DNA from 2 places in the Paracidovorax wautersii genome. Region 1 is predicted to be linked to the other one. Evidence: predicted binding sites of a transcription regulator. Region 1 holds the regulator's gene; the other holds the start of a gene.
What was found. Region 1 encodes LexA, which represses DNA repair genes until DNA is damaged. Its sites were predicted from a motif close to ACTGTATNNNNATACAGT; they were not measured.
Positions count from the first base shown of each region.

Region 2: the regulator LexA is predicted to act here: its motif matches at 8,573-8,590, upstream of recA (recombinase RecA).

Region 1 covers NZ_JAVIZX010000001.1:3,812,895-3,824,360, forward strand. Annotated here, with positions in the region: gene QE399_RS17145 (Trm112 family protein) at 1-149, shown strand, start outside; gene kdsB (3-deoxy-manno-octulosonate cytidylyltransferase) at 246-1,037, shown strand; gene adk (adenylate kinase) at 1,304-1,960, shown strand; gene QE399_RS17160 (asparaginase) at 2,034-3,041, opposite strand; gene lexA (transcriptional repressor LexA) at 3,126-3,800, shown strand; gene QE399_RS17170 (hypothetical protein) at 4,045-4,470, shown strand; gene QE399_RS17175 (alternative oxidase) at 5,012-5,665, shown strand; gene hrpA (ATP-dependent RNA helicase HrpA) at 5,809-9,930, opposite strand; gene QE399_RS17185 (porin) at 10,576-11,466, shown strand, end outside.
Region 2 covers NZ_JAVIZX010000001.1:1,690,496-1,701,961, reverse strand. Annotated here, with positions in the region: gene QE399_RS07740 (Crp/Fnr family transcriptional regulator) at 1-445, opposite strand, end outside; gene QE399_RS07735 (adenylate/guanylate cyclase domain-containing protein) at 558-2,234, shown strand; gene QE399_RS07730 (DUF4148 domain-containing protein) at 2,401-2,754, shown strand; gene QE399_RS07725 (hypothetical protein) at 3,115-3,501, shown strand; gene QE399_RS07720 (sensor histidine kinase) at 3,611-5,098, opposite strand; gene QE399_RS07715 (NIPSNAP family protein) at 5,216-5,974, opposite strand; gene QE399_RS07710 (helix-turn-helix transcriptional regulator) at 6,127-7,104, shown strand; gene QE399_RS07705 (response regulator) at 7,139-7,810, opposite strand; gene QE399_RS07700 (MarR family winged helix-turn-helix transcriptional regulator) at 8,005-8,508, opposite strand; gene recA (recombinase RecA) at 8,650-9,738, shown strand; gene recX (recombination regulator RecX) at 9,820-10,305, shown strand; partial or broken gene QE399_RS07685 (DUF1631 family protein) at 10,651-11,466, opposite strand, start outside.

The DNA of each region.
Region 1 (11,466 bases):
CCGTCACCAAGGGCCCTCTTTCCTTCGACCGCGAGCGTCAGGAGCTGGTCTCGCGCAGCGCCCGGCTGGCCTACCCCGTCCGCGACGGCATTCCCGTGCTGCTGGAAAACGAGGCACGCACGCTGACCGACGCCGAACTCGAAGCTTGACGCCCCCCAACGCCAGCCGAACGATCCGCCGCCTGCGGACCGCTTCCTGCGCTTTCCGCCCGCAGGGCTGCGCCCTTCACCCTCTCTTCACTGGCCATGAGCACCGCACTGCCTCCGTTCACCGTCATCATCCCCGCGCGCCTGGCCTCCAGCCGCCTGCCGAACAAGCCGCTGGCGGACATCGCAGGCCTGCCCATGGTGGTGCAGGTCGCGCGCCGCGCTGCCCGCAGCGGCGCCGCCCGGGCCGTGGTGGCGGCGGACGATGAACGCATCGTCGAGGCGTGCCGCACCCATGGCGTGGAGGCGCTGCTGACCCGCAGCGACCACCCCAGCGGCAGCGACCGCCTGGCTGAGGCCTGCGAGCTGCTGGGCCTGGAAGGCGACGACATCGTGGTGAACGTGCAGGGCGACGAGCCCCTGATCGACCCCGCCCTGATCGATGCGGTCGCAGCCCTGCTGCCCCTGCGCAGCGACGCCAGCATGGGCACGGCGGCCCACGCCATCCACGCACCGGAAGATGTGGCCAACCCCAACGTGGTGAAGGTGGTGCTGGATGCACGCGGGCTGGCGCATTACTTCAGCCGCGCGCCGATTCCCTTCGCGCGCGACCACGCACCCGGCAGCGCGTGGTGGCAGGCCCAGGCCGCAGCGCCAGCCCTGCAGGGCTTCGCGCCGCTGCGCCATATCGGCCTGTACAGCTACCGCGCCGGCTTCCTGCGCGAGTTTCCGCTGCTGGCTCCCGCTCCCACGGAGACGATTGAGGCGCTGGAACAGCTGAGAGCGCTGTGGCACGGCCACCGCATCGCCGTGCACGTGACCGACGCGGCACCCGGGCCTGGAGTCGACACCCCCGCCGACCTGGAACGCGTGCGCGCCATGATGCGCTGATGCACAGGCGCTGCACCACCGCGCACCAGGAGGCCTTTGCCGCTCCGGGACGATGCCCCACCCGTGTGCCCGATGCGATGGTCACCGCCGTCCACCGCCGCGCGATGCGGTGCCGGGCGCCGTACCACCGCCACGCGTCACCCGTGTGACGGGCGTCAGGTCCGCGCGGGGATCGCATGCTATCCTCGCCCGCGACCAAGAGCACACGCCCGGGCCTGCATGCGCCCAGCCATCGTGCCGCCGAATTCAACATTAAGAGGACTTCCATGAGATTGATTCTGCTGGGCGCCCCCGGTGCCGGAAAGGGCACGCAGGCGACCTTCATCTGCCAGAAATACGGCATTCCGCAAATCTCGACCGGCGACATGCTGCGCGCCGCCGTCAAGGCCGGCACGCCCCTGGGCGTCCAGGCCAAGGCGGTCATGGATGCCGGCCAGCTGGTCAGCGACGATCTCATCATCAACCTGGTCAAGGAGCGCATCGCCCAGCCCGACTGCGCCAACGGCTTCCTGTTCGACGGGTTTCCCCGCACCATCCCCCAGGCCGACGCGCTGAAGACGGCCGGCGTCAAGCTCGACTACGTGCTCGAGATCGATGTGCCCTTCGATGCCATCATCGAACGCATGAGTGGCCGCCGCTCGCACCCCGCCAGCGGCCGCACCTACCACGTGAAGTTCAACCCGCCCAAGGTCGAAGGCAAGGATGACGTGACGGGCGAGGAGCTGATCCAGCGCGAAGACGATAAGGAAGACACCGTCAAGAAGCGCCTGGACGTCTACAGCGCGCAGACCCGACCGCTGGTGGACTACTACTCCGGCTGGGCCGCCCAGGACCCGGCGAACGCGCCCAAGTACCGCAAGATCAGCGGCACCGGCAGCGTGGAAGACATCACGCAACGCGCCCTGCAGGCCCTGGCAGGCTGACCGGGTGCGGCGCCGCCAGCCGGCGGCGACCACACCTCTCTTCGACGCCCCGCCCTGCGGGGCGTTGTTGTTTTCAGCCGGCCGCGGGCCCCTGCGCTGTGCGACGCGTCCGGTACAGCTCCAGCCACAGCGCGATGCGTGCCTTCACCGGGCTCAGTCCCTGCGCATCGACAGGCAGGGCATCCGTCGGCCTGGCAAGCACGCGGCCCAAGGTGCAGCGCGTCGTCACCCGCACGGCCACGCCCGCGGCCTGCGCGCGCAGCAAGGCAGCCTCCAGCGCGTGGTGCAGCGTGCCGTTGCCCGTGGCCGCCACCACCAGACCCGCCACGCCGTCGGCCACCAGCAGATCCACCACACGGCCATCGGCGCCGGAATGGTTCATGACGATCTCGACGCGCGGCCAGACAGGCAAAGCGGAAGGCGCCGCGGTCCCTTCAGAGGAGCCACCCGTGACGCCCGGGCCCAGGGCGGCGTTCACCGGCCAGGCGTGCGCCATGCGCACCCGCCCCTCCTCCACCCAGCCGAGCGGCCCCTGCTCTCCCGAGTCGAACGCATCGATGCGATAGGGATGCACCTTGCGCACCGAAAGCGCGCCGTGCACGGCGCCGGCCGCCACCACCACCACGCCACGGGCGCCGGGCATGGCGGCCACGGCCACCGCATCCAGCAGGTTCTGCGGGCCGTCCGGCACGAGGGCCGTCGCCGGCCGCATGGCGCAGGTCAGCACCACGGGCTTGCGCGCATCCAGCAGCGCATGCAGGAACCAGGCGGTCTCTTCGATCGTGTCGGTGCCGTGCGTGATGACCAGACCCGCAACGGCCGGATCGGCCAGATGGTGCGCGCAACGGGCGGCCAGCGTCAGCAGCACGTCGAACGGCATGTCCTTGCTGTCCACCTGCGCCACCTGTTCGGACACCAGCGCGCCACCCGCCAGCGCCGCCAGGACGGGGACGGCATCCAGCAACTGCTGCACACCGACCTGCGCCGCGGTGTAGCCGATGTTGTCGCCCGCATTCGCCGCCGTGCCGGCGATGGTCCCGCCGGTGCCCAGCACCACAATTTTTCCTGCGCCCACTTGCATCCCTTAAAAAACTGGTAAAAAATACAGGTACTGGATTAAAAAACAGTCCAGCCAGCCCACTCTTTGAACGCACTGGAACACCCCATGCTCGACAGTCCCAAGCTCACGGCCCGCCAGCAGCAGATTCTGGACCTGATCCAGACCGCCATCGCCCGCACCGGCGCGCCGCCCACCCGGGCCGAGATCGCCGCAGAGCTGGGCTTCAAGTCGGCCAACGCGGCCGAAGAGCATCTGCAGGCCCTTGCCCGCAAGGGCGTCATCGAGCTGGTCAGCGGCACCTCCCGGGGCATCCGGTTGCGCAGCGATACGGTTCGCTCCATCAACGCCGCCCGCGGCACCCAGTTCCATCTGCCCATTCCCGGCCTGTCGCAGCTCGTGCTGCCCTTGGTCGGCCGCGTGGCGGCAGGGTCTCCGATTCTCGCCCAGGAACATGTGGACCAGAGCTACACCATCGAGGGCAGCCTGTTCCAGCACAAGCCCGACTACCTGCTCAAGGTGCGCGGCATGTCCATGCGCGACGCCGGCATCATGGACGGCGATCTGCTGGCCGTGCAGTCCACACGCGACGCGCGCAACGGCCAGATCATCGTGGCCCGCCTGGGCGACGACGTGACGGTCAAGCGCCTGCGCCGCACGGCCAGCGCCATCGAGCTGCTGCCCGAGAACCCCGACTACCCCGTGATCACCGTCCACCCGGGCGAACCGTTCGAGATCGAAGGCCTGGCGGTCGGCCTGATCCGCAACACCATGCTCATGTAGGCGTCCCCGCAGCGCGCCGTAGGTGGCGGGCGTCTGGTCGGGTGGAGGCCGAGTGCGGTAACCGTACTCAGTTCCCACCGGTCAACCCTGCGGCATCGCGCTGTTCGCAAATCCTGCCTGTGTTCAATCCTCCTGGCTGAAGCAAGTGGGCCATCGAGAGAAATCTCCCTGGGCGGTACGAACCCGGGGCGGTGGAACTCGCTCGTCCGCATGCCCAGGCATCAGCAACCGCTGGAGTTTTCACATGGCAATGGCCTTGCTCACCATCTCTTCCCTCTCTCAACCTGTGCGCGCCCTGGGCCGCTGGTTCAGCCGCAATCTGCCGAATGCCGGCAGCCAGGCGAAGCGCACCTCTCCCCCGGCTGCCAGCGCACTGCGGCCTGCCACGGCGCAGCACGGTCCGGGGGTTCACCGGCCAGGTCTGTGGATGGCGTTGCCCGGCTCATGCGTCGCTACCGACGGACGCTCCCGCGCTGCCGCCAATGCCGAACGCTTCGGTACGCCGGCGCCCATTGCCACGCTGCGGCCCGCCGCGTCCCCACGCCGTACGGTGCGCGTGGTACGGCACACGAACGCCGGCGATCCCAGCCGGCTCATGATCTCAGGCCGCATGGCCGACGTCTGCGCTGAACTGGACCGGCTCGTCGCGCGCGAAGCGGCCCAGCGGTAAGCCACCGCCTCCACCCGCGCTGCCCGCTGCGCGTCGCTGGCTGGCTGGTTGCTGGTCGGTCGAAGCGGAAGTCGGGCCACCGGGCCGCTCTGCAGCCCTGCAGTCCGCAGTGAAGCGGCCCCGCAAGCAGCATGCCGGCCCCCCATCGCCCCGACGCGATGCCGAGCGCACGGACGCCAACAGCCGATCAGGCCTGCATCCGGTCCAGCGTGACGGGGCTCTTCCAGAACGGCTTCACGGTGAAGCCACCGCCCGCATACCAGCCTCGCTCCCAGCCACGGTCCGCTTCTGGCGCTGGCTCTGGCTCTGTGCTAGCCCCAACGGAGAGCCGCATCGGCCTTCGCCTGTGACTTCGCTGCGCGGTCTCATCGCTTTGCTGCTTTGCTTTGCTGCTCCGTCGTTGTGCCGTGGTCAGCCTCCACCGCCTGAGTCACTTTGCCCCATTGAGCGGTCGCAATAAATATTCATAATCGATGCATGTTTAAGCGGCGCGATAGACATCTTTGAAGCAGCGTCAAAGCCCAGACCACGAAAGACCGGTATGACCGACTCCACCTCTCCCCGCCCTCTTGAAATCCACCACCCTGTCTCTGGCCTCTCGGACCGGATCGCCCGGGGCACCACCTTGGCCCTTCGCTTTTTGGCGGACACCTTCTTCGCCAAGCGCTACGGCAACCGCGCCATCGTGCTCGAGACCGTTGCGGCGGTGCCCGGCATGGTGGGAGGCATGCTGGTCCATCTGCGCTGCCTGCGCTGGATGATCGACGACCACGGATGGATCCGCACCTTGCTCGACGAGGCGGAGAACGAGCGCATGCACCTGATGGTGTTTTTGGAGATCGCCAAGCCCAACTTGTTCGAGCGGTTCGTGATTCTGACGGTGCAGGCCCTCTTCTTCGTCTTCTTCTTCGCGCTCTACCTGTTCTCCTCCCGCACGGCGCACCGTCTGGTGGGCTATTTCGAAGAAGAAGCGGTCGTCAGCTACACGCGCTACCTGGCTGAAATCGACGCAGGGCGGGTGGAGAACATCGCGGCGCCGCAACTCGCCATCGACTACTGGCATCTGCCCGCCCAGGCCCGCCTGCGTGACGTCGTTCTGGCGGTGCGCCTGGACGAGGCGGGCCACCGCGATGTCAACCATGGGTTCGCCGATGTCCTCGCCCGCGGTGACAAGCTCGGGTCGGTCGCGCACTGAGACGGACCACGGCCACCGCCCGCAGCGCGGCACGGTGTCTGGCGGCCATCGCCGGGCGCACGCCGCAGGAGTGACGGCGCCGGGTGCGCGCCGGCAGAGGCGCCCCTTTCAAGCGAGCCCGTCCGCCCCGGTTGCGCCGCCGCTCAGCTGTTGAGCTGCGCCCACAGCTTGTCCAGCCGCTTCACGCTCACGGGCTGCGGCGTCCGCAGCTCCTGGGCGAAGAAGCTCACGCGCAGTTCCTCCAGCAGCCAGCGCAGCTCTTGCATGCGCACATCGACCGCGCCTTTGCGCTCTGCCACCAGGCGCCAGTAGCGCTGCTCCTGCGGGCGCAGTTCGGCCAGCTTGGCCGCATCGCGGGCCGGGTCTGCGCGGTATTTGTCCAGGCGCAGGGTGATGGCCTTGAGGTAGCGCGGAAAGTGCGCCAGCTGGGCCCACGGCGCCGCGGCGATGAATGTCTTGGGCATCAGCCGCTGCAGTTGCTGCTGCGCGTCCTGCGTGGCGTCGGGCGCATTCTTGGTGTCCTTGATCTTGCGCACGGCGGCGGCGTACTCTACCAGGATGGTGCCCGCCAGGCGGGCGACCTCGTTGGCGATCAGCGTCAGCCGGCCCCGGCCCTCGTCCACCCGGCGCTTGAAGTCGGCCTCGTTGGTGGGCAAGGGGTCTTGCAGGAAGGCGCGGTCCAGCGCCACGTCGATGATCTGGGCGCGCAGTTCTTCCTGCGTGCCCAGCGGCATGTAGGCCACGGCCATCTTCTGCAGATCTGGGATGTTCTTTTCCAGGTACTTGAGCGCATCCTTGATCTGCAGCGCGAAGAGACGCCGCAGCCCGGCACGGTGCTTGGCCGCGGCCACCTCGGGCTCGTCGAACACCTCGATGGTCACGGCGTCGCCGCCGTCGATGAGCGCCGGAAAGCCGATCAACGTCTGGCCGGCCTTGCGGATCTCCATCAGCTCGGGCAGTTCGCCGAAGGTCCACGCGGTGTAGCGCGCGTCGGCCCTTTGCGCGACCTTTTCCGCGGGCGCCGCCGTGCGGGCGGCCCCCGCAGGCGAAGCGCCGGCGGGCTTGCCTGACGCTATGCTTTTAGTAGCTTCATGCGCTTTTCCACCCTCAGATTCACGGTCTTTCGTATCTGAATTGCCCTGTACACCAGCGCCTCCAGCTATCTTTAATGAAGCAAGCGCCTGGAACGCGCCGCGCGCCTTGGCGCCCCACTCGGCCTTCAGGGCCCCCAGGTTGCGGCCATGGCCCAGCTGGCGACCGTGCTCGTCCACCACGCGGAAGTTCATGAACAGGTGCGGGCTCAGCATGTCGAGCTTGAAGTCCGCCCGCTTCACGTCGAGCGAGGTTTCATCGCGCACCTGCTTGAGCAGCGCGTCCACCAGGCTGCCGTGGCCGAAGCGCTCGGGCGCGTTGAACAGCTCCGCGATGCGCGCCGCGCTCTCGGGCAGCGGCACGAAGCGGCTGCGCGGGCGCTGCGGCAGGCTTTTCAGCAGCGCCTGGACCTTGGCTTGCAGCATGCCGGGCACCAGCCACTCGCAGCGCTCTTCGCTGACCTGGTTGAGCACGAACAGCGGCACGGTCACGGTGATGCCGTCGCGCGCATCGCCGGGCTCGTGCAAATAGCTGGCGGCGCAGTCCACGCCACCCAGGCGCACGGTCTTGGGGAAGGCGTTGCCGGTGATGCCGGCCGCCTCGTGGCGCATGAGCTCTTCGCGCGTGAGCTTGAGCAGGTCGGGGTTACCGCCCGCCGCATCGCGGTACCAGGCCTCGAAGCCCGCGCCCGTGCACACATCCGCCGGCAGCTGTTGGTCGTAGAAGGCGTAGATGAGTTCGTCGTCCACCAGCACGTCCTGGCGGCGCGACTTGTGCTCCAGCTCTTCCACCTTGGCGATGAGCTTATGGTTGGCGGCCAGAAAAGGCAGCCGGGTCTCCCACTGCCCGTTCACCAGCGCTTCGCGGATGAAGATGTCGCGCGCGGCGTACGGGTCGATCTTGCCGAAATTCACCCGCCGGTTGTTGTAGATGACGATGCCGTACAGCGTGGCACGCTCCAGCGCCGAGACCTGCGCGGCCTTCTTCTCCCAGTGCGGGTCCAGCATCTGCTTCTTCAGCAGGTGGCCGCCGATCTGCTCGATCCACTGCGGCTCGATGGCGGCGATGCCGCGGCCGAACAGGCGCGTGGTCTCTACCAGCTCGGCCGCCACGATCCAGCGCCCGGGCTTTTTGTTCAGGTGCGCGCCCGGGTGCTTGTAGAACTTGATGCCGCGCGCGCCCAGGTACCAGTCTTCCTCGTCGCTCTTCACGCCGATGTTGCCCAGCAGGCCGGCCAGCATGGACAGGTGGATCTGCTCGTAGCTCGCGGGATTCGTGTTGAGCTTCCAGCGGTGTTCCGTCACCACGGTCAGCAATTGCGTGTGGATGTCGCGCCATTCGCGCAGCCGGCGGATGCTGATGAAGTTCTGCCGCAGCAGCGACTCGTACTGCCGGTTGCTGAGCTTGTGCGTGGGTTGCTGAGCCGCTGTGACTGCGGCCGTGTCCGCCGGTTCATGCGCGGCCGTCAACCGCTGCGCCACGGGCAGGCTGGCCTGCGCGCGCGTACCCTGCTTCGCGGCCTTGATGGCGGCGTCTTTCTGCGCGCGGGCCGAAGGCAGCGTGGGCACCCCGCCGCGCGCCTCGTTGATCCACTTCCACAGCTTCAGGTAGCCGCTGAATTCGCTCTTCTCGTCGTCGAACTTGGCATGCGCCTGGTCCGCCTGCTGCTGCGCCTCCAGGGGCCGGTCGCGCACGTCCTGCACGCTCAAGGCGCTGGCGATCACCAGCACCTCGTCCAGCGCCTGGCGGTCGCGCGCTTCCAGAATCATGCGGCCCACGCGCGGGTCCAGCGGCAGGCGCGACAGCTCCACGCCCATGGGCGTGAGCTCGTTGGCGTCGTCCACCGCGCCCAGTTCGCCCAGCAATTGGTAGCCGTCGGCAATCGCGCGGCCCGACGGCGCCTCGATGAAGGGGAACTGCGACACGTCGCCCAGGTGCAGCGACTTCATGCGCAGGATGACGCCGGCCAGCGACGAGCGCAGGATTTCCGGGTCGGTGAAGCGCGGCCGGCTGTTGAAGCCCGCCTCGTCGTACAGGCGGATGCAGATGCCGTTCGCCACGCGGCCGCAGCGGCCGGCGCGCTGGTTGGCCGCGGCCTGGCTCACGGGCTCGACCAGGAGCTGCTCCACCTTGCTTCTGAAGCTGTAGCGCTTGACGCGCGCGGTGCCGGCATCGATGACGTATCGCACGCCCGGCACCGTGAGCGACGTCTCGGCCACGTTCGTGGCCAGCACGATGCGCCGGCCCGTGTGGCCGTCGAAGATGCGGTCCTGCTCGGCCTGCGACAGGCGCGCGAACAGCGGCAGCACCTCGGCATTGCGCATCACGGGCTGGTGCGCCAGGTGCTTGCGCAGGTGGTCGGCTGCCTCGCGGATCTCGCGCTCGCCGGGCAGGAAGACCAGGATGTCTCCGCTGGCGTTGCCCGCCCAGAGTTCGTCCACCCCGTCGGCAATGGCCTCGTTCAGCCCGTAGTCGCGCGAATCCTCGAACGGGCGGTAGCGCTGCTCGACCGGGAAGGTGCGGCCCGACACGTAGATGATGGGCGCGGGACCTTTGGTGGACTCGAAGTGCTTGGCAAAACGGTCTGCATCGATGGTGGCCGAGGTGACGACCACCTTCAGATCGGGCCGGCGCGGCAGGATCTGGCGCAGGTAGCCCAGCAGGAAGTCGATGTTCAGGCTGCGCTCGTGCGCCTCGTCGATGATGATGGTGTCGTAAGCCTTCAGCAGCGGGTCGGTCTGCGTCTCGGCCAGCAGGATGCCGTCCGTCATCAGCTTGACCGAGGCATCGCGCGACAGGCGGTCCTGGAAGCGCACCTTGAAGCCGACCACGTCGCCCAGCGGCGTTTTCAGTTCTTCGGCGATGCGCTTGGCCACGCTGCTGGCGGCAATCCGGCGCGGCTGCGTGTGGCCGATGAGCTGGCCCTTGGTGCCCGGTTTGGCGTTGCACTTGCCCCGCCCCAGCGCCAGCGCGATCTTGGGCAGCTGCGTGGTCTTGCCGGAGCCCGTTTCGCCGCAGACGATGATCACCTGGTGCTGCTGCATCGCAGCCATGATTTCGTCACGCTTGCCCGATACGGGCAGCGACTCGGGGAACTCGATACGCAAGGGGGCGGTGGTGGCGCGCTGCGGTGCGCCGGAAGGCGCGGAAGAGGATGGCACGGATTCGGTCATGAAGGACGGCATTATCCAAGTCCGCCTACCCCGGCGTGCGCGCGGCCGCAGTTGTCACGCCGGCCATCGGACTTTAGGGCCGCAAGCGCATGCACCCGTTTGCGGATCTGCAGACCTAGAGCTTCTACCAACACACTCCTTCAAAAATAAAAATAGACTCTATCCGTTAGCCACATTAACGATGCGCCGACGAAATCAATTGTCATGATACAGCGGGCGCGCAAGCCCAGCGCAGCGTGGCACAAAGGAGCCAGGATGACAGCTTCAGCGACTCCGCAGGCATCACGAAGACGGCGCCCTACGCGCCTGACGGCACCGCCCCCTTCGGCGGGGACACCGCACGCAGGCCGATGTCGGCGCTCAGACGGCGCCATGCGGATGCGTGACGCCTGATCGGACCCCGGGCGAGCCACGCCGGCGACACCTGAGCCGCGGCGCCCATCCAGTCCGCGCAAGGGCCCCACAAGGCCCCATCAGGCGCGGGTGAACACACCGACCACCACCTCAAACCGGGCACAGCCCACGGTTTGCGCCCCACCTACGGAAGGGCCGGCCCTCCGGCCGCCCCAAGCCGTGACCTGCAGCGCCGGCGCCGTCGCGCACGGCATGGACGACTGTTTGCCCCCAGATCGCAAGGAGACTCCCATGACCCCGAAGAGACAGCTGAGGCGCCGCTGGTGTGCGGCCCTGGTAGGCACCACCGCCACGTTAGCCGCCCATGCTCAAACCGCCCCGCCTCCCGCGCCGCCATCGGGCGTGAATGTGTATGGGCTGGTGGACATCGGCGTGGAGCGTGTGAACAACGTGGGCGCCAGCGGCAGCGGGCTGACCCGCATGCCCAGCAACACCGGCTCCCTGCCCTCCCGCCTGGGGTTCCGTGGCAGTGAGGACCTGGGCGGCGGCCTGCGCGCCGTGTTCACGCTGGAAATGGGTTTCGCCCCTGACCAGGGCACGCTGGCCCAAGGGGGCCGTGGCTTCGGCCGGCAGTCGTTCGTCGGGCTCGCAGGGCCCTGGGGGACCGTCTCCGCAGGCCGGCAGTATTCGATGATCTTCCTGTCGATGCAGGACGCGGACGTGATCGGCCCGGCCGTGTACGCACTGGGCTCGCTCGACAGCTACATCCCCAATGCGCGCGCCGACAACGCCATCGCCTACCGAGGCACCTTCAGCGGACTGACGCTGGGCACGCAATACAGCTTCGGCCGCGACACGGTGAACTCGGGTCCGAGCCCCGTGGGCACCAACTGCGCCGGAGAAAGCGCGGGCGACAGCCGCGCCTGTCGGCAGTGGTCCGCCATGGCCAAGTACGACAGCGCCCAATGGGGAGCGGCCGTGGCCTACGACCGCCAGAACGGGCGCAACACGGCCTCTGCCACCGACATCGTCTTCGGCAACCTGAACCGCAGCGACCGCAGCGATGAACGTCTGGGCGTGAACGGCTACGTGAAGTGGGCCGGCGCCAAGTTCGGCGGCGGCGTCATCCGCCGGGACAACGACGGCGATGTGGCCAAGCCACGCAGCCACCTCTGGTACGTG
Region 2 (11,466 bases), 2.1 Mb from region 1:
TGAGTTCGATGACGCGCTCGGTCAGCCGCCGCACCAGCAGCGTGAGGTTGGCCATCATGCGCATGCTCACCACCGGCTCGCGCCGCAGCAGCGCCAGAAAGGCCTCGCCCGGCAGGCAGGCCAGCAGCGACGGCTCCAGAGTCACCACGTCGGCCGAGCGCGGTTGGCCGTCGATGGCCGACAGGTCGCCGAAGTGCTCGCCGGCCTCGTAGTCGCGGAAGGTCACCTCGCGCCCGTTCGCCGAGTAGGTGGTGATGCGCGCGCGCCCCGACACCAGAAAGAACACCTCGCCCGCCGCAGAGGCCCGCGTGAACACCGGCTTGCGCGCATCGATGGTGCGCCAGTCGCACTCGGCGGCGATGCGGTCCAGGCAGGCATCGCCCAGGCCGTCCAGCAGAGCAATGCGGCGCAGGGCCAGGCTGGAGCGGGCAGCGGGGGCGGTCATGGGAGGGGATGGACGGAGGAGGGATGGAAGCGATGGCACGGGACGCCGCCACGCGCGGGGCGGGGTGGCGCATTATGCTCAGGCCCCCTCCGCTCCGCAGCGCCCCCGCTCCATGTCCCTGCCGCTCCCTCGCCTTCGCCTGCCCACCGTGCGCAACCTGCGCTGGGCCAGCGGCGTGGTGATGTGGGTCTATGTGGCGCTGCACCTGGTCAACCACGCGGCCGGGCTGGTGTCGCTGGACGCGGCAGAGGCCCTGCGCCGCGGGCTGCACGGCCTGTGGGGCACGGTGCCCGGCACGGTGCTGCTGTATGGCGCGTTCGCCGTGCACCTGGGCATGGCCGCCGTGGCGGTGTGGCAGCGGCGCAGCCTGCGCATGCCGGCCATCGAGGCGGTGCGCCTGGCGCTCGGCCTGTGCCTGCCGCTGCTGCTGGCGGCCCACTTCGTGTCCACCCGCTGGGCCCAGGAGGCCTGGGGCGTGGACCCGTCCTACGCCCGCATCGTGCGCGCCATCTGGAGCCCTGAAAGCCTCGCGCTGCAGCTGCTGCTGCTCAGCACCGCCTGGGCCCACGGCTGCCTGGGCCTGCACCTGGCGCTGCGCTTGCGCGCCGGTTGGCGGCGCTGGCAGCCGCTGCTGCTGACGGGCGCGGTGCTGCTGCCGGTGCTGGCCGCGCTGGGCCTGCTGGCGATGGCGCGCGAGATGACCGCCAGCGCCCTGCCGCCGGTGGCCGGGCCCAGCCCGCAGGCCGGCCATGCGCTGCGCCAGCTCATCGATGTCTTGCGCGGCTGGTGGGTGATCGCCCTGGCCGGGCTGCTGGCCTTGCGCTGGGCCTGGGACGCCATGCGCCAGGGGCTGGGCCGGGGCCCGATCACGCTGCGCTACCCCGACCGCGCGGTGCAGGTGCCGCGGGGCTTCAGCGTGCTGGAAGCCAGCCGCGCGCACGGCATCGAGCACCTGTCGCTGTGCGGCGGCCGCGCGCGCTGCTCCACCTGCCGCGTGCGCGTGCAGGCGGCCGACGGGGTGCTGCCCCCACCCCACCGCGACGAGCGCCTGACGCTGCAGCGCGTGCATGCACCCGCCGACGTGCGCCTGGCCTGCCAGCTGCGCCCGCGGGGCGACGTGACGGTCACGCCGCTGTTTCGCGCCGGCGCGTCGGCCGTGGCGGGGCGCGCGGGCGAGGAGCGCGAGGTGGCCGTGCTCTTCGTCGATCTGCGCCGCTGGTCCGGCCTGGCGGAGCGGCAGTGGCCCTTCGACCTGGCGTGGGTGCTGGACCAGTATTTCGCCCGCGTCGGCGCGGCCGTGCACGACAGCGGCGGCCTGGCCAACCAGTTCATCGGCGACAGCGTGATGGCGCTGTTCGGCCTGGAGACGGATCTGCCCACCGCCTGCCGGCAGGCGGTGCACGCCGCAGCGCTCATCGAGCAGCGCATGGAGTCGTGGAGCGACACCTTCCGCGCGCAATTCGGGCAGCCACTCGATTTCGGCATGGGGCTGCACGCCGGCCGCGTGGCCGTGGGGCGCGTGGGCTACGAAGACACCACCACCTTCACGGCCGTGGGCGAGGTCGTCAACACCGCCAGCCGCCTACAGGACTATTCCAAGGTGGCCGAGGCGCGCCTGGTGCTGTCACTGGAGGCCGCACGCCTGGCCGGCGTGGAGCACGCGCTGGGCACGCCCCAGCAGGTGCAGGTGCGGGGCCGGTCGCAGCCCCTGGAGGTGCTGCATGTGCGCCGGCCTTCGCAGCAGTGGGGCGAGCCGCGCTTCGCCACGCCCCTGCCGCCTTCCGCCTGAGCGCATCCGTCGCGGCGCATCGGCGCATCGAGCGGATTTCCCCAGCAGGGCGACCTGGGAAAAGTTGTGCGTTTACGCACATACACCGCGGCGGCAGAAGCGGAAACTTCCCCCCATGCAGACGCAATCCCGCGCTGCACGGTCTCTAGTCCAAAGGAAGTACGCCATGAAGAACACCAACAAGCTCATCGCCATCGCCGCCCTCGCCGCCGCCTCTTTCGCGGGCACCGCCTCGGCCGCCACGCACTCCCAGGAAGAATGGTTCGGTGCCGAGCCCGTGGCCCAGGGCCCGGCCCTGAGCCGCGCCGAAGTGCAGGCCGACCTGAACCTGTGGAACCGTGCCGGCCTGTCCGACTACAACAGCGGCGAGACGACCCATGTCGCCGACGCCGCCTATGACCAGAAGGTCGCCGAGTACCGCCGCCTGCGCAGCGGCGCCGAGTACACCGCCGAAGTGCGCCGCCTGGGTGGCGATGTGAGCGCCGTGGCCGGCCGCGCTGCCACGGGCAACGCCCACTGATCGCTTCGCCCCGCACGAGAAGCCCTCTCCCTCGCTTGCGCGAGGCTGCCTCCCGCCCTGTATGGCCGGGAGGCTTTTTTTCGTCTGACAGCCCGGCAGAAAAGGCAGGGAGCGCGACGGGAGCCTTCGCGCGCCAGGCAGCGCCGGACCCTGCGATGGACGACAGGTCCGGCCCCTCGGAAAGCCGTCTCCGCCAGGGACAGGGGCCGTCGCCCAGGAGCACGCCGCTGTCGGAACCGGGCTGACACGCATCCCCGGGATTTCGCACAGGACGGGGTCCCAGGGCGGCGCACACTGGATTCCTCGCAGCAAGCAATTCCGCTAACTGCACGTTTTGATGACCAAGAAAGGACTTCTGTCATGAATTGCAAGCATCTCATCGCCGCAGCCGCCATTGCCATCACGGGTGTGGGCGCCGCCAATGCCCAGGTGTCCCAGGAAAGCTGGGGCGGTCCCGAACCCATCGCCGCCAGCCCCGCCGTGTCGACCATGACGCCCCAGCCGCAGCAAGGCGTGGCACGGGTGGAAGTGCAGGCCGACTGGGCTCTGTGGCAGCGCGCCGGCCTGGGCAGCTACCCAATGGGTGAACGCTCGCTGGCCTCCGACCCGGTGTACCAGCAGCGCCTGGCCGAGTACCAGCGCATGCGCAGCGGCCCTGAGTACCTGGCCGAGATCCAGCGCCTGGGCGGTGACGTGAGCACAATCGCCTACCAGTACGAACGCGGCGTGGTGCCCACCACTTACTAAGCCGGACGACGGCGGGAGAGCCCGGACGGGCCACCTACCGCCTGCAGTTCAAAGCCCATGCCCCACGGCGTGGGCTTTGTTTTTTTGTGGCTGCGTGATCTGCGTGGTGTCAGACGCCCAGGATGGTCGGCGGTGCTGCCGAGGCATCGGCGCTGCCCGCCACCGGCCGCGCAGGAAAGCGCACCGAGAAGCAGGCCCCGGGCGGCGTCTGGCCGGGATGCGCGTCATCGAGCCGCACGGTGGCGCCGTGCTGGCGGGCGATCTCCAGCACGATGGGCAGACCCAGGCCCGAGCCGTCCGCGTCCGAGCCCAGCACGCGGTAGAACGGCTGGAACACCAGCTCCCGCTCGTGCGGGGGCACGCCCGGGCCCGAATCCTCCACCTGCAGCACGGCCACCTGGCCGAAGGTGTCCGCCAGCACGCGCGCGGTGATCACGCCCGGCTGCGACTTGCTCGACGGTGTGTAGTTGATGGCGTTGTCCAGCAGGTTGCGCACCAGTTCGCCCAGCAGCGTAGGGTTGCCATCCACCCACACGCCGGCGGCGCCGGGCTGAACGCCGTCGTAGCCGAGGTCGATGTGCTTGTCGAGCGCGCGGGGTACGCAGTCGCGCACGACCTCGATCAACAGCCGCGCCAGGTCCACCGGCTGGCGCGCCAGGCCGTTGCCGCCGCCCTCCGCCCGCGCCAGCGACAGCAGCTGGTTCACCGTGTGCGTGGCGCGGATGCTGGAACGCCCGATCTGCTGCAGCGAGCGGCGCAGCGCCTCGGTGTCCGACCCCTCGCGCTGGGCCAGGTCGGCCTGCATGCGCAGCCCCGCCAGCGGCGTCTTGAGCTGGTGCGCCGCGTCGGCCAGAAAGCGCTTCTGCGTGGCCATGGATTCGTGCAGGCGGCGCAGCAGGTCGTTGACGGAATCGACGAGCGGCGCCACCTCCATCGGCACGGCCTTGTGGTCCAGCGGCGACAGGTCGTCGGGCCGGCGCGCACGGATGCGTTCTTCCAGCTGGTGCAGCGGCTTGATGCCGCGCGCCAACGCCAGCCACACCAGCAGCACGGCCAGCGGCAGGATGACGAACTGCGGCAGCATCACGCCCTTGATGATCTCGGTGGCCAGCACGCTGCGCTTCTCGCGCGTCTCGGCCACCTGCACCAGCGCCGCCGGCGCGCCCGGCAAGGGCACGCGCACCCAGATGTAGGCCACGCGGATGTCGATGCCGCGCAGTTCCGCGTCGCGCAGCTTCACCTCGCCCGAAAACGGCCGCTCGTCTTCGGGTGGCGCAGGCAGCTCGCGCTCGCCCGACAGGAACTGCCCGGTGGGCGAGATCACCTGGTAGTAGACGATGTCGGACTCGTCCGCGCGCAGGATTTCGCTGGCCGGCTGCGGCAGGTTGAAGGTGACCGCCTCGTCCTGCACGCTGACCAGCTGCGCGAGGGCATGGGCGTTGTATTCCAGGGCGCGGTCGAAGGGCTTGTTGGCCAGCCCCTGCGCCACCAGCCAGGTCAGCGCCAGGCTGACCGGCCACAGCAGCAGCAGCGGCGTGAGCATCCAGTCGAGGATCTCGCCGAACAGGGAGCGTTGCTCGCGCTGGAAGATTTTCAAGGGTGCCGCCGCAAAGGATTTGGTGTCAATCTGCCTTGCAGCGCTTATACATCAAGCGCCTTACGCTATGTAAAAAGTAGCACCACAAGCCCGACCGGGAAGCTGCGGCGGGCAGGATCAGCCGTGCAGGGCGGACCGCGCCGTGGGGCGCAGCCGGTGCAGTTCAGCGGGCCCGGCCAGCCAGGGCTGCAGCGCGCCGATGGCCTCGCGCAACGCGATGCCGGGCGCGGCCGCCTGGCGCAGCAGTATCAGGCACATGAGCCTGTGCACGCCTTCGCGCACGGGCAGGCGCGGAAAGCTGTTGGGCGCCTCCTCGGTGGCGTACCAGGCCACGGCCCGGGCGCCCGCCGCCAGCCAGCAGGGCGTGAGCCGTTCGCGGCACTGGGCCAGCAGTTCGGGCCCGGGCGCTGCGTGCAGGGGCAATAGGGCGATGTCGGCCCGCCCGGGCGGCAACGCGATTTCGCCCGTCTGCGCGCGCTGCGGCGGCGGCAGTTCTGCGGCCGCGCCGGGCCAGGCGGGGCGCAGCAGGTGCACATCGTCCGAATCGGCCATGGTGGCGTTGGCCGCGTCGCGGTGCGCCGCCCACACCGGCCCGCCGTAGAAGGACTGCAGTGCACGGCGCCGGGCCGGCATGCCGCTGAAGCCGCGCAGCCAGACGAAGAGGTCCGGGTGGTCGATGTCACGGAACTGGCCGATCACTCGCATGCCGCAGGCCTCCTGCGTTTCCACGAATTCGCGGTCGAAGAGCTGGATCAGCGCGTCGCGCCGACCGGTACGCAGGGCGTAGCGGCGCAGCTCGATGACAGAGGGATCGGACAGTCCGGGCGGCGCGGGCTGCAGGGGTGGGGCGATGGAAAGCGGTGCGGTTGCAGTCATTGTGTGGGTCTCCTGTGGGCCGTCGGAACGGCCGCGGCCAAGCGTTGATGTCAGGACGGCCAGTGTGCGCAGCCATATCTGCCACCTGGTGGCATGTATTGCGTGCACACTCCGCGCATCGCTTCGATCTCCCATCCACCGCCCGCCACACCATGCGCGCCAGCCGACTGCTTTCGCTCCAGATGCTGCTGGAAACGCGCGGCCGCATGAGCGCCCGGGCGCTGGCGCAGGAACTGCAGGTGTCCGTGCGCACGCTGCACCGCGACGTGGACCAGCTGAGCGCCGCAGGCGTGCCCATCTACGCCGACCGCGGCCGCCACGGCGGCTTCGCCCTGCTGCCCGGCTGGCGCACGACGCTCACCGGCCTCACCCCGGCCGAGGCGCAGGCCGTGTTCCTGAGCGGCCTGCCCGGCCCTGCAGCCGACCTGGGCCTGGCCGGCGACGTCGCGTCCGCTCAGCTGAAGCTGCTGGCCGCCCTGCCGGCCGCTTGGCGTGGCGCGGCCCAGAGCGTGAGCGGGCGCCTGCACCTGGACCCCATCGGCTGGTACCGCGACGGCGAGGCCACGCCCCATCTGGTCACGGTGGCGGCGGGCGTATGGCAGGAGCGGCAGCTGGCGATGCGCTATGCGAGCTGGTCGGGGACTGCGGAGCGCACGGTGGCGCCGCTCGGCCTCGTGCTCAAGGCGGGGCTGTGGTACCTCGTGGCGCTGTCGGATGGCGGGGCCCTGCGCACGTACCGCATCTCCGCGATCCAGTCCGCCGCGCTCACGGACCTGCCGGTGCCGCGCCCGCCGGGTTTCGACCTGCCGGCGCACTGGGCCCGGTCGCTGCGCGCATTCGAGGAACGGCTGCATACCGGCCATGCCGACGTGCTGGCGACGGAGCGCGGGCTCGCCCGCCTGGAGGATCTGACCAGTGCCATCGCGCGCGCCGTGCGCCAGGCGCGGGAGCAGCCATCACGCCGCCGCGACGGCCGCGTGGCTGTGCGCCTTCCGATCGAATCGATCGCGCATGCCTGCGGCCAGTTGCTGCCGCTGGCGCCGGACGTGGAGGTGGTGCGGCCGGCGGCTCTGCGCCGGGCCGTGGTGCAGCGCCTGCGGACGGCGCTGGAGAGCTACGGCGGGGCGTGAGCACCACGCCGTGCGCCGCGTGTCGCGTGCCGCGTCAGGCGATCTTTTCCAGGCAGTAGCCCAGGCCCCGCACCGTGGCGATGCGGATCGGGCCGCGCTCGATCTTCTTGCGCAGGCGGTGGATGTAGACCTCGATGGCGTTGTTGCTGACCTCTTCGCCCCACTCGCACAGCCGCTCCACCAGTTGTTCCTTGCTCACCAGGCGGCCGGCGCGCTGCAGCAGCACCTCCAGCAGACCCAGCTCGCGCGCCGACAGCTCGACCATCTTGCCGTCGATGGTGGCCACGCGGCCGGCCTGGTCGTAGACCAACGGGCCGTGCTTGATGGAGCTGCTGGTGCCGCCCATGCCGCGGCGCGTGAGCGCCCGCACGCGGGCTTCCAGCTCCTGCAGCGAGAACGGCTTGGCCATGTAATCGTCCGCGCCGAAGTCCAGGCCCTTCACGCGCTCGTCCACGCTGTCGGCGGCGGTGAGGATCAGCACCGGCAGCGCCGAGCCACGGCCGCGCAGCTTCTTGAGCACCTCCAGCCCGTGCAGGCGGGGCAGGCCCAGGTCGAGGATGAGCAGGTCGAACTCGTTGTTGGTCATGAGCGCGGCGTCGGCCTCGGTGCCGCTGGCCACGTGGTCCACCACGGCGCCGGAGCCGCGCAGAGTGCGTAGCAGGCCGTCGGCCAGCACCTGGTCGTCTTCGGCAATGAGGATGCGCATGCGTGTCTCCTGGAGTGCGGATCGGGCGCCCTACAGGGTGGGCACGCCGATGATTCTAGAGGCCGGAATGCGCACCGCCGCTGCGGGCTCCATGGCCGTGCAGGCCACTTGAGCCGGGTCAAGTCCCCGGCGCTGCACTACGCCTCGTCCGCAGGCACGCGCAAGGCGGCGGGACGCGGTGCCGAGGGACGGTCTCAGGCAGGCGTGCCGTCCGCGCCCGCATAGGCCTCCAGCCCGATGGCCACCACCGTCGCCACCTCCTCGCCCACCTCGGCCCGGAACTCCGCCTCGGCCTGTGCCACGGCATCCCGGAAGGCCTGCAGCCATGCCAGCCCCGTGGGTGTGAAACGCACCATCCGGGCCCGCGCATCGCGTGGGTCGGGCTCCCGCGTCACCAGGCCCCAGGCCGCGCACTGGTCCACCAGATCGGCCATGGACTGTTTGGCCATGCCCGCGCGCTGGGCCAGGTCGGTCAGCCGGTCGCCCTCCAGCGAGAGGTGGCGGGTGATGTGGATGTGTGCGGCGCTGACCTGGTCGCGGGCCGCCAGATTGGAGAGCGCCAGCGGCACCTCGACGGCATGGGCCATGAGCTGCAGCACACGCGCATCGAAGCGGCGCATGGCATGGCCCAGCAAGCGGCCCAGGTGGGTCTGGCGCCAGCCATCGCCGGCCGGCGAATGCACAGGATGTTCAGCCATCCGGATATTGTCAGTCAAACTGACTATATTTCGATTGAGTGCGCCGACAACCCTCGCATAAACTACTGTTCAAGCATCCAGCCTGTGGTTAACAGCAGACGGGCCAGGACACATCACCCATAGTCTTTCAAGGAGTTTTCCATGGACGTCGCAGTCAACAACAGCGAAAAGGCCAAGGCCCTGCAGGCCGCGCTGGCACAGATCGAGAAGCAGTTCGGCAAGGGCACGATCATGCGCCTGGGCGAAGGCGAGGTCATTGAAGACATCCAGGTGGTCTCCACCGGCTCCCTGGGCCTGGACATCGCCCTGGGCGTGGGCGGCCTGCCACGCGGCCGCGTGGTCGAGATCTACGGCCCGGAAAGCTCGGGCAAGACCACGCTCACGCTGCAGGTGATCGCCAACATGCAGAAGCTGGGCGGCACCTGCGCCTTCGTCGATGCCGAACACGCGCTGGACGTGCAATACGCCCAGAAGCTGGGCGTGAAGCTGTCCGATCTGCTCATCTCGCAGCCCGACACCGGCGAGCAGGCGCTGGAAATCGTGGACAGCCTGGTGCGCTCCGGCGCCGTGGACCTGATCGTCGTCGACTCGGTGGCCGCGCTGACACCCAAGGCCGAAATCGAAGGCGAGATGGGCGACTCGCTGCCCGGCCTGCAGGCCCGCCTGATGAGCCAGGCCCTGCGCAAGCTCACCGCCACGATCAAGAAGACCAACTGCACGGTCATCTTCATCAACCAGATCCGCATGAAGATCGGCGTGATGTTCGGCAGCCCCGAGACCACTACGGGCGGCAACGCGCTGAAGTTCTACGCCTCCGTGCGCCTGGACATCCGCCGCACCGGCACCATCAAGAAGGGCGACGAAGCCATCGGCAACGAAACCAAGGTCAAGGTGGTGAAGAACAAGGTGAGCCCGCCCTTCAAGACGGCGGAGTTCGACATCCTCTTCGGCGAAGGCATCAGCCGCGAAGGCGAGATCATCGACATGGGCGTGGAAGCGCGCATCCTCGAAAAGAGCGGCGCCTGGTACGCCTACAACGGCGAGAAGATCGGCCAGGGCCGTGACAACGCCCGCGAGTTCCTGCGCGAGAACGCCGACCTGGCGTTCGAGATCGAGAACCGGGTGCGCGAAGGCCTGGGCATCGCCCTGCTGCCCGGCAGCTCGCAGGCCGGCGCTTCCAAGCCTGAAAAGGCCGAGAAGCCCGCCAAGGCGGACAAGGCCGAGAAGTGAGCGCGCGCTGACCAATCAGCATCAAAACGGGCTCTGGCGCAGTACACACCTGCGCCAGCAGCTCTTGTTTTCATAGCATTCATGGGATTTGCCCGCTTGTCGCTCAAGGGCCGCGCGCTGCGCCTGCTGGCCCAGCGCGAGCACTCGCGCACCGAACTGCAGACCAAGCTGGCCCGCCATGTGCAGGAAGGCGATGACCTGCAGGCCGTGCTGGACGAGTTGCAGGCCAAGGATTTCATCAACCCCGCGCGGGTGGCCGAGTCGGTCGTGAACCGGCGGGCGGGCCGGCTGGGCCACCAGCGCCTGGCGCAGGAGCTGCGCAGCAAGGGCCTGGACGACGACCTGGTGCGCGCCACACTGGGCCGCCTGGCCGGTACGGAACAAGAACGCGCCGCAGCCGTCTGGCAGCAGCGGTTCGGCCACCACCCCGCGACCACGCCGCAGGAGATGGCGCGGCAGATGCGCTTTCTTGCTGCGCGCGGCTTTGCAGGCGATATCGTGCGCCGCGTGGTGCGTGCCGGCCGGGATGCCGCAGCGAGCGGCGGGGACGAGGACGCTGCAGACTGAGGGCTCCGCTCCTCTCTCATCCCTCACCCCGTATCGCACCCCGCAGGCATTGCACCCTTCGCATCGCCGCCCGCTGCGCCCGGCGCTCGTGGCATCGATCAGCACCGTACGGCCGGCATTGGCCGCCGCGCACCGCACCCTGCGGTGGGGCCCGCGCTAAGGGCGGCTCCGGTACGAGGCCAGCCCTTGCCGGTGTCTCGCCTCGCAAAAGAGCCTTAGCTTCCACGGAAAGACGACTCGGGCATGGATCAAGTCGCCAGCGCTTGCAGCCCCGCAGCCGGGACCCGGCTCCAATCTGCAGCGCCCTGGCGCGGCGAGGCAGCACGGCCGCACGGGCCGCGCGGCTCAATCCAGCAGGCGCTCGGGGTTGGCGTCCAGTTTGGCGAGCGCCTCGCGCGTGGCGCGCATGGTGAGGCCTTCCTCCTCCTGGGCCACCAGCAGGCCGGACTGCAGGTAGGCGCCCAGGCGGCGCAGCTGCAGCAGGTAGCTGCGGCCGTCCGCAGCGGCGAACAGGTGCAGCTGCTTGCGCCGGCTGTGCCAGGCGTACTGCACCTGGGCGGACGCGCCATTGTGGTCCAGCGTGAACCAGGTGCCGCGCTGCAGCTCCTGCGCCCAGGCCACGGCTTCCTGCTGCACCGGTGCGCCGTTGTCGGCGATGACATGGATGGACGACGCATCGATTCCCAGCATCATCTCGATGGTGTCGGCATTGAGCGGCATCTCGCCCAAGGTCTCGTCGCTCATGTAGTCCTCCAGATTGGCCAGGCGCCGGGACATCGCGTCGATGCGCGCCTGGGGAATGGAGGCCGTCTTGGAGAGGAAGGCGTCGGCCAGCGTGTCGGTGAGCACCTTGATCTGCGCGTCCTGCGGCGGCCCCTGGACGCCGATGAGCGCCATGCCGCTCCGCAGGTTCTGCAGCAGGCCCGGCAGGTTCTGGATGACCTGCGTGCGGTCGGCGCGGTTCGGCTTGGCACCGGCGGCCCACACCAGATCGGCAGCCGTGCGCTTGAGGGCCACCGTCTGCGGATGCTGGGCACCGTCACGCACCGCGGACATGGCCAGCACCTCCGCCCAGGTCTTGAACAGGAAGTCGCGGATCTCGTCGCGCACGGGCATGTCCTTGAGCAGGGTGCGCAACTCGATGGTGTACTGGATCGCCAG